One region of the Sphingobacterium sp. UBA865 genome, then DNA from elsewhere that is predicted to be linked to it. Evidence: riboswitches for the same ligand, from Rfam matches in the RefSeq annotation. Region 1 holds a riboswitch; each other region holds the start of a gene.
What was found. A riboswitch is a leader RNA that binds a small molecule or an ion and turns the genes downstream of it on or off. The one in region 1 is predicted to bind S-adenosylmethionine.
Positions count from the first base shown of each region.

Region 2: it holds a riboswitch for S-adenosylmethionine, as region 1 does, so the genes downstream of both, B2O97_RS05615 (O-acetylhomoserine aminocarboxypropyltransferase/cysteine synthase family protein) here and B2O97_RS22665 (5-oxoprolinase) in region 1, are expected to answer to the same signal.
Region 3: it holds a riboswitch for S-adenosylmethionine, as region 1 does, so the genes downstream of both, B2O97_RS16140 (methylenetetrahydrofolate reductase) here and B2O97_RS22665 (5-oxoprolinase) in region 1, are expected to answer to the same signal.
Region 4: it holds a riboswitch for S-adenosylmethionine, as region 1 does, so the genes downstream of both, metE (5-methyltetrahydropteroyltriglutamate--homocysteine S-methyltransferase) here and B2O97_RS22665 (5-oxoprolinase) in region 1, are expected to answer to the same signal.

Region 1 is NZ_DBGB01000041.1:131,137-135,661, reverse strand. Features, by position in the region: gene B2O97_RS22685 (hypothetical protein) at 1-802, shown strand, start outside; gene B2O97_RS22680 (hypothetical protein) at 834-1,142, shown strand; gene B2O97_RS22675 (DKNYY domain-containing protein) at 1,158-2,036, opposite strand; gene B2O97_RS22670 (hypothetical protein) at 2,367-2,672, shown strand; gene B2O97_RS22665 (5-oxoprolinase) at 2,705-2,968, opposite strand; SAM-I-IV-variant riboswitch at 3,036-3,129, opposite strand; gene B2O97_RS22660 (DUF3050 domain-containing protein) at 3,340-4,110, shown strand; gene B2O97_RS22655 (TolC family protein) at 4,333-4,525, shown strand, end outside.
Region 2 is NZ_DBGB01000012.1:58,328-62,852, reverse strand. Features, by position in the region: gene B2O97_RS05625 (homoserine dehydrogenase) at 1-443, opposite strand, end outside; gene B2O97_RS05620 (homoserine O-acetyltransferase family protein) at 481-1,524, opposite strand; gene B2O97_RS05615 (O-acetylhomoserine aminocarboxypropyltransferase/cysteine synthase family protein) at 1,558-2,868, opposite strand; SAM riboswitch class I at 3,124-3,236, opposite strand; gene B2O97_RS05610 (FUSC family protein) at 3,419-4,525, opposite strand, start outside.
Region 3 is NZ_DBGB01000031.1:13,499-18,023, reverse strand. Features, by position in the region: gene B2O97_RS16145 (DUF2723 domain-containing protein) at 1-132, opposite strand, end outside; gene B2O97_RS16140 (methylenetetrahydrofolate reductase) at 376-1,332, opposite strand; SAM riboswitch class I at 1,403-1,505, opposite strand; gene B2O97_RS16135 (hypothetical protein) at 1,735-2,586, opposite strand; gene rimM (ribosome maturation factor RimM) at 2,697-3,221, opposite strand; gene B2O97_RS16125 (30S ribosomal protein S16) at 3,341-3,862, opposite strand; gene B2O97_RS16120 (UvrD-helicase domain-containing protein) at 4,305-4,525, shown strand, end outside.
Region 4 is NZ_DBGB01000020.1:57,565-62,089, forward strand. Features, by position in the region: gene B2O97_RS11065 (sensor histidine kinase) at 1-1,826, shown strand, start outside; gene B2O97_RS11070 (response regulator transcription factor) at 1,929-2,618, shown strand; SAM riboswitch class I at 2,803-2,906, shown strand; gene metE (5-methyltetrahydropteroyltriglutamate--homocysteine S-methyltransferase) at 2,985-4,525, shown strand, end outside.

The sequences.
Region 1 (4,525 bases):
CGTAATATTAGACAAAAAGCAGAACTGGCTGGTTAACCCCGAAAAACGCGCCGGTATGCAATTATTTTTTTGCTGCATACTTCCGACGCTTTTATTGTTCTGGATCATTGGCCCCGATCCACAGGCGAAGGATGAATGGCTGCTGTTTCCTTTAATGGTCATATTTAGCGGTATTCTGGTCCTGAACATGTCCTATACAGTTTATTTCTACGTCGCTGTTTACCACAGGCAAAAAATATTGATTTTAGAACAGAAAGAAACTATCCTGCAGCAGGAATCAAGAACTAGAGATCTCCAGGAGCAGATTGAGCTGCTTTCTCCGGGCATCGAAGAGCTGAAAGAGATCCTGGAAACAGCAGGGGAAGATAGAGATGTGGATTCAATGGATGAAATAGACTTAGCTCTGTTAAGATCCATGGATCTGGAACAGGAAGTATTCCTGCTCAATAATAAAATCTTGTCCCAAAAGATATCCTATAAGGATATCGGGATTTTTACTTATAAAAATGGTATAGTCAGCCTTTATTTAAGAACTGCGATGGACGAAAATCTGACTTGTGGCGAGCAGCGCAGCTTAAAGGAAGTTGTCAATAGCACGAAGGGATTTGTACAAAAGATAGACCGGGATAAGGCTATACCTTTGGATATGATCCAAGCTTGCCAGCAACTGAAACGGGGCCGATTGCGTATCGTGCTCAAAATACCTTTTGAGGGACGGTACTATTTTGAGGTGTCCGACAAGATTGCAAAGCATATCAGGGAATGGGTCATGCTGCAGGTGCCAATAGAAAAAGAGCAATAAAATATATTAAGTAAACTTTAATAGATAGATTATGGAAAAAGTAAGGGACAATACCTGGAAATGCCGAGCTACTGGTAAAGTTGGATTTCCTTCTTTAATTGAGGCGCAATGGGCAATGCTTCACTTTAAGTTCAGATCCCGGATGAGAAACAAACTGGATGGTAAACGTATCAAACACAGGATGGGTAAAGATGCCTGCAAAAGGGCTTATTATTGTAAGTTCTGTAAAGGTTACCATATTACCACTTGGGAAAAAGGTCACTTTAATAATTATAAGGCCAAAGCTGAATCCTGGGAGATACCGAAAGTATTAGGAAATTGGAATTTTTCGATAGAATAATCCCGTCGTCTATTTTCAATTATCCAATTTTTTACCTTTATAAAACTTGCTCCATGCATCTCCCGCATAGCCGTTATCCAAATATTCAAAGGTGGAAGCACTCGCCCCTTTCAACTCTTGGCCGCGATAGAAAACCGTCCAGGAGTCTTTTGCATACCCTCCTCCAAGTGCTTTAAAGGTGGATGCCGAAGCGCCGGTAACTTTTATTCCCTGATAGTAAACTGCCCAAGCGTCTTTGGCATAGCCATCACCCATGTATTCAAAGGTTGAAGCAGAAGCCCCTTCCACTTTCTTATTTTTATAAAACACAGACCAGCTGTCTTTGGCGTATTGACCGCCAAGAGGCTGTGTGGTAGGATCAGCAAATCTATCGTTCTTTTCGCCCCTATAATAGCTGTTCCAATTATCTTTCGCATACCCCCGACCGAGATTTTCAAAGCTCGAAGCGTTTGCCCCATTAATTTCCTTGCCTAAATAGTAGACTTTCCACGCGTCTTTGCTGTAACCACTTCCCAGTGTCTTGAAGGTAGAAATTGTTACGTTTGACAATGGCTTGCCATAAAAGTAAACTTTCCAGGCATCGCTAGCATAACCGTCTCCAAGAAATTGGAAAGTAGATGGGCTGCCATCAGTTAGTATTGACCCCCGAAAATATACCTTCCAGCTATCCTTGGCGTAACCCGAACCTAAAAATTGAAACGAACTAGCATTGGCGTTTGGAATTTCTTTGCCACGATAATAAATGCGTGATCCGATTTTGCTGTAACCATCACCCAGATGTTCCTGAAAGAAAAAAGTAGCAGGATTAGCATGCGCTAATTTAGCGCACATCGCAGGTGTGGCAGTAGCTAATATAAAAAGAACTAGGATGGTTTTAAACGTAAATTTTGACATTATATAGGGCATCGGGTTAAATTTGAAAACAAATAATCATGTTTTCTCTTTTTAATGAGACCCCGTAATCATAATAAAGTTTAGTCATCAATTAATTATTTATTTCTTGGAACTATTGCGGTTGAAAATAGAAGGGTCATTGTATCGCATGCTATTTCTTCAACTAAATTACAACTTTTTAAGCGCTCAGGCTGCAGTGGATAGAGATAACAGTTTTCATGAAATTGGCGACCGCGAGGAAAGGAGATTGTCCTGTCAGATCTTTGTCAATACGCACTGTAAAAGTCTAAAAATTTGGTCAAGTCGTATTTTTTTTGTATATTGCTGGTTATGAGTTTTAAAGAAAAATTAGAGAACTGGCGCACGTCAATCAATCGCGCCGGTAGTGGTGAGGAATTGTATATTTTGCTTTTGAACTACAAAAAGTTTATCAACAAAAATTGGATGGACGATTTTGGCGACCCGGGCAACTGGAAATCGGAATTAAATCAGGTCATCAGCAAAGTAAGAAAGAAAGTGAATGTGGCAGAAATTCAAAATTGCGGCGATCTCTCGTCCTACAAAGACGACGCTCGACAAACAGCCCATTCGCTCAATCATACATTAAGATATCACCACTCATTGACGAAAGAGTAGGCTAGGCCTACTCTTTTTGCGTTTATAGGGCTTTACTGTAAAGGAATCAGGACATTCTGTTCCAAGCGTACAGGAACATGCTTCACCGAGGTAAAACCGTCTTCCTTGGAAATGATGTTGGAAAGATCCAGTCCTCTTTTGGAGAACGTACTGATCAAAGCTGTTCTAAAGGTTGCCTTGGCTGAACCCCAGCCTTGTCCCAAAATGGTGTCATTGTTGAGCTGGATCAGTTCATCTGTTGAATAATAACTGAATTTTTCCAGTAAGTGTTGGTAAAGATTTGTTGTAGTAGCCATACAATTTAAAAATTTAAAGGATAAAACCATAAACTGTATCCAGATCTTGTTGGGGAAAATAATCGTTCAGCGACGTTTATTTTGGTCGAAACCCGTATTAATTTACCACCGCGGTGCCTGCACTCGGTTGGTATTGCATCATGCAATTCTGAATACTCTACAAATATAGTAGATTATTTTTTATAATAAAAAATATTTTTGTTTTTAAGGGTAAATGAACGTTAGCAACAGGAATAAGGCGATCAAAAGCGAGGCGCGTTGTTGGCTGTGATTTGGTTATGAAGCGGATAGCTGGAGAATTAAATTATCATGCTACTGTAATCTCATCGAAAACACTTTTAAAAACAGAGATAAGACAATACTTTTGCGCCATGAATAGAATTGCGGAAATTAACGAATACATTGCTGCCGAACGCGAGGTATTATTACAACACCCTTTGTATCGTAAGATCAAAACGATCAAGAATCTACGTTCTTTTACAGAAGGGCATGTGTACGCTGTATGGGATTTTATGTCTTTACTAAAAGCTTTACAGATTAAATTGACCTGTACGACTTTACCTTGGTTTGCGAGTGAGCATCCATCAACACGCTATCTAATCAACGAAATTGTCTTGGCTGAGGAGTCGGATGAATACATTGATGGCCGCCGTTTGAGCCACTTTGAGATGTATCTGGACGCCATGGATGCCATGGGTGCCGACCTTCATCTGGTCAACAAATTTATTGCTCAAGCCAAAAAATCGAGCAACATATTCGATGTCATTGCAACGACCACATTGGATAAGCGGATCAAAGACTTTTTGAATTTTACATTCGAAGTGATTGCTGAGGGCGAGGTGCATAAAATTGCCGCAGCATTTACATTTGGACGCGAAGATCTTATCCCGGGAATGTTTACCTCTATTTTGGAAGAAATTAAAACAAACTTTCCTACAGCCAATCTGGACAGCTTTATTTATTATTTTCAACGCCATATTGATCTTGACGGCGACGAGCATGGACCGTTGGCGATGCAGATGATCGCAGATCTCGCGAAGGACGATGAGGTTAAATGGACAGAAATGAAAGAGATCAGTAAAATAGCGCTACAAAAAAGAATCCAGTTGTGGAATGCAATAGAAGATTCCTTATACGGATAATTTATTATTATACCGTCGAGAAAGGCCTTTCAAATCACGATTTGAAAGGCCTTTTTTATGTGTTGTAAAAAAGGATATTGTAAGGGCTTCTTGGCAGATATTGGTCTTTTTGTTTGAATTGATGAAAAAATGTCTTTTTTCCATAACATATTGGCGTTTGTGAAGAAATCCAAGTTCCAATAAGTGTCTAAGTTTGCTACGCAAAAAAATAATAGAGCACACGTGAACTTTTTTCCTCCCTATTGGGCAAAAGGAATACTAACCATGGGATTGTTAGTATTCGCTATTTCGGACACCTTCGCCCTCGATTCTTTGCGCATGTCCCTGAAAGACATGATCGACAAAGCACTACAGAACAGTAAATACATCGAGCAGTCTTATTTGCAGCTCAAAGAAACTGAGGTGGCGGTACAGC
Region 2 (4,525 bases), on a different contig from region 1:
ATACCGCCGACAGAATGCAGTAATTCATTGTCATAGTATTCTTCTAAATTCCGTATAATGGGAATACTTCCGCAAACGGCACCTTCATATAATAAACTGGTCCCGTATTCATGTTGGATATCAACCAGCTCTTCCAAATGGCTGGCAATCATTTTTTTATTGGCAGATACCACATTTTTCTCCGATTTCAAAGCACGAACAGTTAGTTGGTATGCTGCTTCGGCATCATCGATTAGTTCGACAACAGTATTAATTTCTGGATCACCTAAAATTGTTTCGGCATCGGTAGAGAATAAATCTGCTGGTAGCGAGCGTTTTTTATCTCCGTTTTTAATGACAAATTTCTTGATCTCCAGATTAAGATCTTTGGTTTTGATGATATCGTAAAGACCTTGGCCTACGACACCAAACCCAAACATCCCTATTGTTAATTTATTACTCATATCTCTTCTTAAATTCTCTTATATATTATTTACTCTCTTATACTAATTCGTTTATGTATTCTTTTTGTTCCCGCAGAAAGCTGCTAATGATTTTTGTGAGTTTTTTTGTTTCGATCAAAAAGCCATCGTGGCCATAGGTCGATTCAATCTCTTGATAATGGGCATTGGGAACATGTTGCGCGATGAATTGTTGCTCTTGTGGCGGAAACAACAAATCTGTATTAACGCTCAGGACTAAAGTTGGACAATCAATGCTCGCCAAAGCAGATTCAATAGATCGTCTTCCCCGACCTAAATTGTGGCTGTCCATTGCTTTGGTCAGGAAATAATAGCTGTACGCATTATAGCGTTTCACCAATTTTTCACCCTGATAGTTCTGATAGGAGGATGCTTTATAATGATCGAGTTTTTCCTTATCATCTTCCTTTTGCGTGTTGGCATACGTTGTATAGTTGCGGTAAGACAACAGTGCCATAGCGCGTGCAACTTTCAATCCTTTAGCTCCACCATCAGGGTGATTGGCGTAAAAGGTTCGATCAGTTGTAATGGCCAGACGTTGACTTTCATTGAATGCAATACCCCATGGTGAGTGGACGGCATTTGTTCCAACCACGATGAGATGGTTGATGGCTATACTGTGCGATACGGCCCATTCCAATGCTTGTTGACCGCCTAATGACCCCCCGATAAGGATCTCTATTTGTTTGATTTCCAGGTGGTCCGCAAGGGCTTGATGTGCGTTGACCAAATCCCTCACTGTGAATTCGGGGAAAGATAGGTAATAGGGTTGTCCGGTTGCTGGGTTTACAGATAGCGGATTACTGCTATTATATGCTGATCCTATGACATTGGCACAAATAATATAATAATCGTTTGCATCAAACAACTCACCTGTTCCAAAAAGACCGGACCACCAATCCAGCACATCTGCATTGGCCGTTAATGCATGGCAAACCCAGATCACATTGCTGCGATCTGCGTTGGGTTTGCCAAATGTTTCATAACTGATTTGTAAATCAGTAAGCTCTCTTCCATTTTCAAATACAAAAGGCTCCGGGTGCAGATATATATGCTTACTCATTTTACGTTTAAGTTTTAAGCCGAAAAAATCTGATTATTTAATTTTATCAAAAGCTTGTTGTAAATCAGCTTTGATATCATCAATATGCTCTATTCCTACAGAAAGACGTAATAAGCCTTTGAAGACTCCGGCATTGGCTTGATCTTCATCACTCAATTGTTGATGGGTTGTAGCTGCTGGATGAATAATCAATGACTTCGTATCACCAACATTGGCCAAATGACTGATCAATTCTAAGCTGTCGATAAAGCTATTGGCCTTTTGCGCTGCGTCACCTTTAAGCTGGAAAGAAAGTACCGCGCCATAGCCATTTTTAAGGTATTTTTGTGCGTTAGCGAAGCTCGGAGAGCTTTCTAATCCCGGATAGTTTACTTTTTCTACCTGTGGATGCGCCTCAAGCCATTTTGCGACCTCTAAAGTGTTGTCTACATGGCGTTGCACCCGCAAAGACAAGGTTTCAAGTCCTTGTAATAATAAAAATGAATTGAAAGGGGAGAGTGCTGGTCCGAAATCCCGGAGCCCTTCCACACGCGCCCGAATGGCAAATTGAATATTTCCGAATGGTCCGCTTTCACCGAAAACTTCGGAAAATACTAAACCATGATAGCCTTCAGATGGTTCGGAAAATTGCGGGTATTTTCCATTGCCCCAATTGTAGTTTCCGCCGTCGACGATGACACCGCCAATGCTTGTGCCATGTCCACCGATCCATTTAGTTGCCGATTCAACAACCACGTTTGCACCATACTCCAGAGGTTTAAATAAATAACCTCCGGCTCCAAAAGTATTGTCGACGATTAATGGTAAGTCATATTTTTTTGCTACGGCAGCAATTTTTTCAAAGTCGGGAATATTGAAACTTGGGTTTCCGATTGTTTCAACATAGATTGCTTTTGTTTTATCATCAATGAGCGCTTCAATTTTATCTGCTTCGGCGTCTGTTGCAAAACGAGCTTCGATGCCTAGGCGCTTAAAAGAAACTTTAAACTGGTTGAATGTACCGCCGTATAAGTTGGATCCCGCAACAAAATTGTCACCACTTTCCAAAATATTATTTAAAGCTATAAACTGTGCCGCCTGGCCGGATGCAACAGCAACAGCTGCAACTCCACCTTCCAGTGCCGCAATACGTTGTTCGAAAACATCCGTAGTAGGGTTCATAATCCGTGTATAAATATTACCGAACTGCTTTAATGCAAATAAGTTTGCGCCGTGTTCGGCATTTTCAAATACAAAAGATGTTGTTTGATATATAGGAACTGCTCTAGATCCCGTAGTAGGGTCAGCGACTTGGCCAGCGTGAACCTGAAGAGTTTCGAATTTTAAATTTTTGTTTGAAGACATAATATATCAGATTTTAAGGGTTCAAAAAGAAATTGCAAAGTAAAAAGAGAAGCATACACACCTCCTTGAAGGGTCTGTTAAATCTTTATCCAAGAAAACGGAAATGATTTTTAACAAGCATGGAAGTGCATATGCATACGCATTCGCATCGATACAATTGTACGATGGGTTACACTTTCGCTTATCGTGCGGTTCACTTGTGTTGAACCTGAATTTTTAATGGACTTCAGTAATTTAATAATCATTGTCTTATGTCATTTATATGCTCCAAAACGATATTGTTTTGGACAGGAATTGGCACCTTTTCAAACAAATTGAAGGTTGCCAGTGGGTCATTGAGCCAGTCTCTCGCCACTTCTTTATAAATCAAGACCTACTGATGAAGGGAGGTGTTGATTAGAAATCTTCTTTCGAAGACGACACAAATATAAACTCTTTTTTTATTAAAGCAAAAGAAATGGTGTTTTTTAGTTAAAGGAATTTTGAATAACATGCCGATTGGCATCGCATATCTTCCGATGAAACCGCAAAAGTAACTGTCAATCGGGTATTATGATTTCTTTAAATTAATCCGTTCTGCAGTTTGATTTAAATCTGTTAGAAGAGGTTTAAGCGCATCGATTCTACTATGGATATCATAGGCGAGGTGGCGATTCGTCTTTTTGTTTAACGATAGCGAGAGGCCCACCAAATGGGAATTGACCTGATATGCGAGTGCCTGAAAATGGTGAATATGTGACCAATCCATCCATTTGTGCTCGGGTTCTTTTTTCATTTGATTAATGGCGTCTGAAAACAGGGCCATGGCGGTCTGCGCCTTTTTACGAGCCAGTCGTATATCAAACGAACTTTGTCTTTCGTCCGACAGACGGTTATTGATGATCTGGAAATAATGCGCGTTGTAAAGGGATACCTCTTTTGCCAGCTGAACCATGCCTGTGCTCTGGCGTACAGGTATCAAGAAATAACCCGCTATAGCCAAGAATGCTCCAATCAGTGTGAAAAGTATTCGGCTGCCTAAAATGAGATTGATGTTGCCTTCGAACAGATTGAGTGCAATCACAATTCCCAAGGTAATGAAGATGACACTGACCATATAGTTAGATCGGTTGAACAAAAAGAATCCAAAAAGACCCAATGCAGCTATGGTTAGGAGTGCTGGAAGAAAATGAATAGAAATTAAGCAGAACACACCAACTATAATACCCGAGAATGTACCGACAATACGTTCTATATTACGGGTTTTTGTCATTGAAAATGCTGGCCTGGCAACAATAGCGATCGTCAGTAAGATCCAATAGGTATATTTAAAATCCAAAAATAAAATACCGATCAATGCACCTGTTCCAAAAAGAAGAGCCATCCGAACCGCAAATCGAAAAAGCGGATTATTCAGATGGAGTTTACTTTTTAGATCAGCGAGATTACGTAATGGTCGACTGATAAATTGTTGGTACTCGCTGGTGTCAATCTTATCCTGAATTTCCTGATTTTGATAAAAAGCGACCTGGATTCTGTTGAGTACATCAATAATTGCTTCGATGTTGCTTATGATCGAACATAATATACCTTTTGCTGGATCGGCCTGTTGTTCTTGAATTTCTTTTAAATCCCGTAAGAGGGCATTAATTTTAAAGTTATTATTGTATAATTGATG
Region 3 (4,525 bases), on a different contig from region 1:
TTTATAGGCACAGGCTATAAATTCACCGCAATCCCACCAGCTTACCGTCTTTTCAACTGTAGCGATATATACACAGGTGGCAATTAGTCCGCAAGCAAAACCGAGTAGAGAATTTAATCTATTGTACGTCATAAGGTCAATTGGTCTATTGTTAAAATCCTTTTTAGCACTTTAAGTTAAAAAGTTATCCTGACTCCGACACACGAATTAACACTATTTAACACCAGTACCTGACTGTAAACAGGCTATTCAACACTGAATATAGAGATCGACCTAAACCACGCTGCCGAGACTTTCAACCTATTTCAGGCTTTCACAATGAATATTATCATAAAAAAGGGAGCTTATCTGCTCCCTTTTTTATCATTTTATGAGTTAGGCTAGTTTTTCAACAATCTTCTTTGTTGGACCAGGATTACTCATCGTATAAAAATGTAATACCGGAGCGCCAAATTTAATCAGCTCCTGACACTGTTGTACCAACCACTCTTCACCTACCTGTCTGACGTCGGCATTCGTTTTACATGCCGCGACAGCGTCACTCAGTTCCTCTGGAATATCTAAATGAAAAATTCTTGGCAAGGTCACCAATTGCTTTTTTGTTGTCAGTGGTTTTAATCCCGGAATAATGGGCACATGGATTCCATTGTCCCTACATTTTGTTACAAATTCCTTGTATTTTTCAACATTAAAGAACATCTGAGTCACAATAAACTCTGCTCCCATATCGACTTTTTGTTTCAGATATTTAAAATCAGTATTGAAATTTGGAGATTCAAAATGCTTTTCGGGATACCCGGCTACTCCGATGCAAAAATCAGTCTTTTCCGACGTGATAATGTCTTCATGCAGATACTTTCCTTTATTCATATCGGTTACCTGTTCCAATAGGTCTGTTGCAAAAGCATGTCCACCATCGGTTGGTATAAAATCGGCATCGCCCTTACGTGCATCACCCCGCAACACCAAAACGTTATCTATCCCCAGGAAGTTCAAATCGATCAATGCATTTTCAGTTTCCTCTTTTGTAAAACCCCCACATATCAAATGTGGCACCGCATCCACTTTATATTTATTCATGATGGCCGCACATATCGCCACTGTCCCAGGACGTTTACGATAGGAAACACGTTCCAGTAATCCACTCGCATGCTCTTTATAGATATAATCTTCCCGATGGTAGGTGACGTCGATAAAAGGAGGTTTAAACTCCATCAGTTCATCCATGGTTTTAAAAATACTTTGGATGCCCTGCCCTTTCGCCGGTGGCAATAGCTCAAAAGAAAACAATGTTTTTCCTTTGGCATTCTGGATATGATCGATAATCTTCATTAAAAAACTGTTTTTAGTTTGGTTGGCTTACATCGAAACGCACACGTCGAGGAATCGTTTATCTACATGTAACTTATCTTTCCCACATGGAGTAGGGTAGAATTTAGCACCTTGAACAATACAGGTTGCTAAGGCTTCAACGGGTCTATTCCCTCGGCCTTTCTCTATAAGCGTTGCTAATATCGTTTTAAAAAATCAAAAGACAAAAATATTTTTTCGAAAAGGCAAAAATAGCAGCAAAAAGACTTCAATAAACGATGTTTCAACGTCACTTTAGCTTTGTGTCCATGCAACGACAGGATTCTTCGCGCTACCAAGAGTTAAAGACCTAGAAAAACCAGTAGAATTAACGATCGAGGATCATAGACAGCGAAGAGATTGACTATGCCACAAGAACATTGGCTAAAGATTAGCTGCCAAAGAATTCCGTAAATTTTTGAGATAAAATGTGATCAATAAGAGTCCCCGAACATGGTACTCTTCTTTCGATCCATATTTAAATCCGTCAAATAAATAGTGATAGGCGACTAATGCCTCTTTTTCGTTGTAAAATAATTCCTTCCAAGAATCAGGAACATCTGCCCATGCCTTGAGCACAATGCCATTCTCGGCATAAATAATTGGTGATTCGACACCATCCATTCGATAATCGTGATGGGTGCCAGAGCTTGATATGTGTTGGAAATAAGCGATAGAATAATCTACGAAATTCAAGGCCCTCGCTTTTATCTCCTTTTCACTTTCTGATTTTACCGGAGCATTTCGCCATAAATTCACTTGGCTATCAAATTTACTGGGCGTTTCCCGGATAAGGGTTTTATCTAACACAAAGTTGATATAAAGTCTTTCACTAGTGGGTATACGTGCTGAGCTAAACTGTGAAAAATCACCTCTCAGCTGAACAAAATCTTTTTTTATTTTAACAATATCCAAAGCGACACTACCTTTTTTCTCATCCGTCAATTCTAATCTATCACCGTCAAATTTGTACTTACCAAAGAGTAAGATATCATCAATCGCCATGACAAACTGGTCCTTATCATGAAGCGAAAGAAAGGATCGGTATAGAATAGGATCATTACCATAGGTATCTGCCTCCACATTTTGGGGAGATTCTCTTTTTAATTTATGATACTCATCATTTGGATAGCCCAATATCATTTGGTAGTTACCTTCAGGAAACTCCTTTTTCTTCCCAAAGAAAGTACACGAAGACAATGAGAGTGTGAATAACAGCAGTAATAACGGTTTCAAAATCAATTAATAATTATGCCCAATAGTAATATTAATATATAAGGACCAAGATAAGAAATTACTGCAATAGTAAGTATAGGATATTCAATTGAATAAGCTTGGGGATATGCCTATTCCTTATACAGATCGACCAATCCCTCAGGCAATTCAACTTCAATGATCTCCTCTTCGCCATCAATTCCTAAGATCAAATCGTCGGACAGCGGAAACATCAGTTCTTTGCCATCCATATCTACTGTGGCGACAAATTGTTGTGGGAATTCCTGAACATCTGTTATTTGCCCCAGTTCGCCATGGTTTTCATCGATCACTAAAAATCCGATTAAATCAGTATATCTAAAATCATCCGGGTCTCGCTCGGGCATTTTATCATTGGAAAGATATAGCTTTTTACGAACGAGTACCTGAGCCTTATCGATATGATCCACATCCTCAAATGTTACATAAGCAGTGCTATTTTTTTGAAATTTAATGGCATCAACAAAATAAGGAACAAGCTTTTTGTTCACTTCTACAAAGACAACATCGATATCCAAACTCTCGTATTCTTCGAATTCAAAAAACAGTTGTACTTCTCCTTTAAGACCTCTTGTTTTACTGATGTAACCGATGTAAAAGCATTGATCAATAGTCATATTTTTCTTATTTGGCGATTAGCTGTGAGACATGATTTGGCAAACGATTAGCCTATTGGCTGTTTCAAAAAAAGCCGGCTCAAGATTGAGTCGGCTTTCTCGAATACTTTATGAAAGAATTAACCTTCAGTTTCTTCTGATGCAGGAGCTTCAGTCTCTTCAGCAGCAGTTTCTTCTGCTACAGGAGCATTTTTAGCAGCAACAGCAGCAGCTTTTTCTTCTTTTTTCTTAGCTTCAGCCACTAAAGCAGCTTTTTTAGCTTCAGCTTTAGTTTGTGCTAAACCATCTTTTTTACCAGAGATTCTAGCTTCTTGAGCGTCAGTCCAAGCTGTAAATTTAGCTTCAGCAGCAGCTTCATCAAAAGCACCTTTTTTCACACCACCTTGCAAGTGTTTTTTGTAAAGAACACCTTTGTAAGAAAGGATAGCACGAGCAGTGTCAGTTGGTTGAGCACCTTTATTCATCCAATCCAAAGCTTTTTCAAAATCCAAAACGATAGTTGCTGGATTTGTGTTTGGGTTGTAAGAACCAATACGTTCGATGAATTTACCGTCACGTGGAGCGCGAGAATCCGCTACGACTACGTGGTAAAAAGGACGTCCTTTTTTACCGTGTCTTTGCAATCTGATTTTAGTTGCCATTTTTTAATTTTATTTTATGTATTCAACATATCCCCCGAGCTTCATACTAGAGGGGATGCAAAGATAGTTATTTTTTTTTAATCAGCGTTATAATTTAATAAAACTTCACTGAAAACGACAGGGTTAGCTTCTTTCAGTAACCACTTTCAGGTTAAACACGTCCTACGCACGTTAAGATTTTGCTCTTACCATACTGTAGGTGAAACAAGTCTTTCAAAAAATCAGTGTACAAAATAGCCCTTTTCTTCAAAACTTTCGTGACTTCGCAGATACCAACAGCAATGATAGCAAACTGAAAGTTTTTTCTAGCCAATAAAATAAGACACTTTCAAAAAAAAGCTATTTTACCAAATGTAAACAGGATGAACCGTTTGTGTACTTTCCCTTCGAAATAGTCACTGACATTTTTGCCAATTCACTTTTTACTTTCTACCTTCATTCTATGAAATCTGTTGCGCCATTAAAAATACTCAAAGCTTCGGCCGGTTCAGGAAAAACCTTTAGCTTAACTTTACACTATCTCACACTCCTACTATCCAACGAGAATAGCTATAAGGAGATTTTGGCGGTCACATTTACCAATAAGGCAACCGCTGAGATGAAGGAACGTATCCTTTCGGTACTCCATGGCTTGGCAACAGGCGATCGTAGCCCTAAAATTGA
Region 4 (4,525 bases), on a different contig from region 1:
AAAATAGCATTGTATTAATCATTGGACTGATGTCTCTCGCTCTAATTGGGGTATTGGCCATGCAATTCTATTTTCTGAGAGATTCTTATCGCCAAAAGTCTCAATTATTTGATGAGTCCGTCAATGCTGCGATTACAGCTGTTGCCGGTAAGCTTGAACGACGGGAGGTAGTTGACTTCGCTAAGGTTCAACAGGAGCGTAACATTGAAAAATCCAAGCAGGAACAGGCCAAACAACGTCTTTTGGCCGAGCAACTCGAAATACAGTATAGAATTGAAGAATTAAAAAACAAACAACATGTTGTTTTCTCAAACTTTAAAGAGCAAGAAGACCAATTACGTGCATTGTATCCAAATGTAATTGAAATCAAAAATTCATTCTACGAAACATACATCAAAAGACCGGAGTACCAGAAATTTATCAAATTTTCTGTTTCAAATGAGCTTACCGACGATAATTTGGTACAGGCTTTTATCATGTTAAATGCTTCAAAGGTAGATGATCAGATCAATGGGAAGGACGATAGCACGCGGTTTGTTATCCCCCTAATGGACCCACTGGTCAATCAACAAACAAAATTCCGGGTAGCCACATTACCTCCAAGAGAGAATGCGAAACTTGCGAAAACAATTTCTGATTTGGAAAAAAGATTGGATATCCTCAACAGAAAAAACGCGTGGAGTGGCTTTAATGTATATGATTCCGTTGCCATGCTGGGCGGCAAAAAAGCAGACTACATCGAAGATATTGCTATTGGAATGGAGCTTGCTAAACGTCCATTAAAGGATCGATTGAATGTGATCATCGTTCAAGAACTTATCAAAGAGGAGTTGGCTCAACGCGACATTAAAGCTCCTTTCAATATTGAAATATGGAGCACAAACAATATATTACTAAATAATATTTTAAACGAAGCCGCTTTAAATAACCCAACAAATACAACCAAATACTCAACGGCACTTTTTAAAGGTGATATCGGTGCTGCGCCAGGAAAATTAACCATCTATTTCCCCAATAAAAAGGCGATAATTGCCGATAATATGGGCTATCTGTTGCTGCCCATGCTGGCACTGCTTTTCTTGTTGGTGGGGTGTTTTGCTTATACACTGATTATCATCTTCAGACAAAAGAAAGTTTCGGAAATGAAGACGGATTTCATCAACAACATGACGCATGAGTTTAAAACACCTGTTGCAACAATTATGATTGCCAGTGAGTCACTTAAAGATCCAGACATCAATGCCGACCACAAGCGCGTTCAGAAATTGGCTAATATCATCTACGACGAAAATGTTAGACTCGGAAATCATATTGAACGTGTGCTCGATTTGGCAAGACTAGAAAAAGAAACGCTAAAACTCGACCAGGTAGAAGTATGCATCAATGATCTTGTTTCGGCAGTAACGGACAGTATGCAGCTACGGATGCAAAATATTGGCGGGAAATTCAGTATAGATCTTGCAGCGACCAAGGATGTTGTCGTTGGTGATGAGTTACATTTTTCCAATGTATTTTACAATCTTTTGGATAATGCCATCAAGTACAGCAAAGGAGATTTACATGTCAACATCAATTCAAAAAATGTTGGCGACACCATTGTTGTCACCATAGCCGACAATGGTATTGGGATGAGCCGGGATCACCTGCAAAAGATTTTCGACCAGTTTTACCGTATTCCAACTGGGAATGTTCATAATGTCAAAGGATTTGGCCTTGGCTTAAGTTATGTACAGGACATTCTGAGAAGGCTGAACGGAAAAATTACAGTTAAAAGTGAAAAAGATAAAGGCACGACCTTTGAAGTAATTTTGCCTATTAAAAAATAAAACGTTCCTTTTTTGTATATTTCCTCTTTAAAAAATTTCAAAGGTTGAGGAAGGCTGATTTATCAGCATCAAGGGACATTGGTGAAAATTAATATATTCATTATGCAAAAGATATTATTAGCAGAAGATGATCCTAATTTGGGGGATCTTTTAAAAGACTATCTCGAATTAAAGGGAAAATTTGACGTCACATTATGCACGGATGGAGATGAAGCGATTTCTCAATTCAAAAAAAATAACTACGACCTTTGTATTTTTGATGTCATGATGCCAAAAAAGGACGGATTTACAGTTGGACGTGAAATCAGAAAAACAAACAATACTGTTCCTATTATCTTTGCCACAGCAAAGGGGATGATGGAAGATAAGACCGAAGCCTTTGAGCTAGGAGGAGATGATTATATCACCAAGCCTTTTCGAGTGGAAGAATTATTGCTCCGCATCAATGCTTTGCTGAAACGCAGTGTTCGAGACAAAGAAGAAGAAGTGGTTGCGGATAAATTTGAAATTGGCGATTATTTCTTTGATTATACAAGTCAGCAGATTTCTTACAAAGGACAGATGCAAAAACTCTCCACGAAAGAAGCTGAACTACTCCGCTTGCTTTGCTTAAAGAAAAATGATGTGCTGACCCGGGAAGAAGCGTTGTTAAAAATATGGCATGATGATAACTATTTTACGGGTAGAAGTATGGATGTATTTCTCAGTAAACTTCGTAAATATCTAAAAGAAGATAGCAAAGTTGAAATTGTCAATGTGCACGGAAAAGGTTACAAACTTTTGGTCAGCTAAAAAAAGGGGAATGAAAAATATAGTCATTCCCCTTTTTATGCTACACACGTATTCAAGCGTGACTTACTCGAATTCGTGGATGAAAATAAAAGAACAAAACAATTTCATCCTTAGTAGAATATAAAAAATTGACGCACTTTTATAAAAAATTTGCATTTCAAAAAGAAATGTTCTAACTTAGCGTCGCTTATAGAGAAAGGCAGAGGGAATAGACCCGATGAAGCCTTAGCAACCTGTCCCTTGACAAGGTGCTAAATTCTACCCTACTTGATATGGGAATGATAAGCCGAAGTCACCAAATTCTAGTGTGTCCTTCTCTCTCTAGCAAGAAATATAGTTGAAAAAGAAATATTAAAAACATTCATTATGTTATTGACTAACAATTTAGGTTACCCTCGTGTGGGCGCGTTCCGCGAATTGAAAAAAGCCAATGAGGCCTATTGGGCTAAAAAATCTTCTGTTGAGGAATTATTGGACACAGCAAAAAAAATTCGTGAAGGCAATTGGAAAACACAAAAAGATGCTGGAATAGATTTGATCCCTTCCAATGATTTCTCTTTTTACGATCAAGTATTGGATTTAACCCTCACTGTTGGTGCAATTCCTGCTCGCTACCATTCTTTATTGAATAAAGTAGACAACAATTACAGTTTAGATCTATATTTTGCCATGGCGCGCGGTTTCCAACAAGAAGGAATCGACGTGACTGCAATGGAAATGACCAAGTGGTTGGATACGAACTACCACTACATGGTACCAGAATTCACCAAAGATCAAGAATTCAAATTGACTTCCGAAAAATTCTTAAATGAATACAACGAAGCAAAATCATTGGGCATCGATACTAAACCAGTTCTATTAGGTCCTATTACATACCTTTTGATCGGTAAAGAAAAAGAAGCTGGCTTCGACCGTATCGATTTATTGGATAAACTTATTCCAGTATATGAGCAAATACTAACTAAACTAGCTGATGCTGGTACACAATATGTTCAGATTGACGAGCCTTTCTTAGCATTGGATTTAGATGCTAAAGTAAAAGCTTTATATCAACCTACTTTCGAAAAATTAGCTGCAGCAGCAAAAAATATCAAATTAATCGCAACGACTTACTTCGAATCTTTAAAAGACAACGAAGATATCGCAGTTAACCTACCTATCCATGCTTTACATTTGGATCTGGTACGCGGTGAAAATCAATTGGATACGGTATTGGCTAAAGTTCCTGCTTCATTAACATTATCTTTAGGTATTGTTGAAGGCCGTAACATCTGGAAAAATGATTACGAAAAATCATTGGTTAAAATCAAACAGGCTGTTGATGCATTAGGAAAAGACCGTGTATGGGTAGCTCCTTCTTCATCACTGTTGCACGTTCCTTTTGACTTAGACAATGAACACAATGAACAATCGCTACCAGCTGAAGTAAAAAACTGGTTAGCATTTGCTAAACAAAAATTAGCTGAAGTAAAAGACTTAGCCGTACTAGCGGAGGGAGAAGTTGATGCTGAAACAGCAAAACGCTTCGAAGCGAACAAAGCGGCTGCTGAAAGCCGCCGTACCTCTCCATTGATCCACAAACCAGAGGTTAAAACACGTACAAGCAATATTACTGATGACGATGCAAAACGCACTTCAGCATTTGCAGACCGTAAAGCAGCGCAACAAGCGAAATTCAACTTACCGGCGTTCCCGACCACAACTATCGGTTCATTCCCACAAACGAAAGATGTTCGTAAATGGAGAGCAGATCTGAAAAAGGGTGCTATTACGCAGGCAGAATACGATAAAGCAATCGCAGAAGAAACAGAAAACACCATCCGTCTTCAAGAGCAATTGGATATCGACGTATTAGTACACGGCGAATTCGAACGTAATGACATGGTTGAATACTTCGGTGAACAATT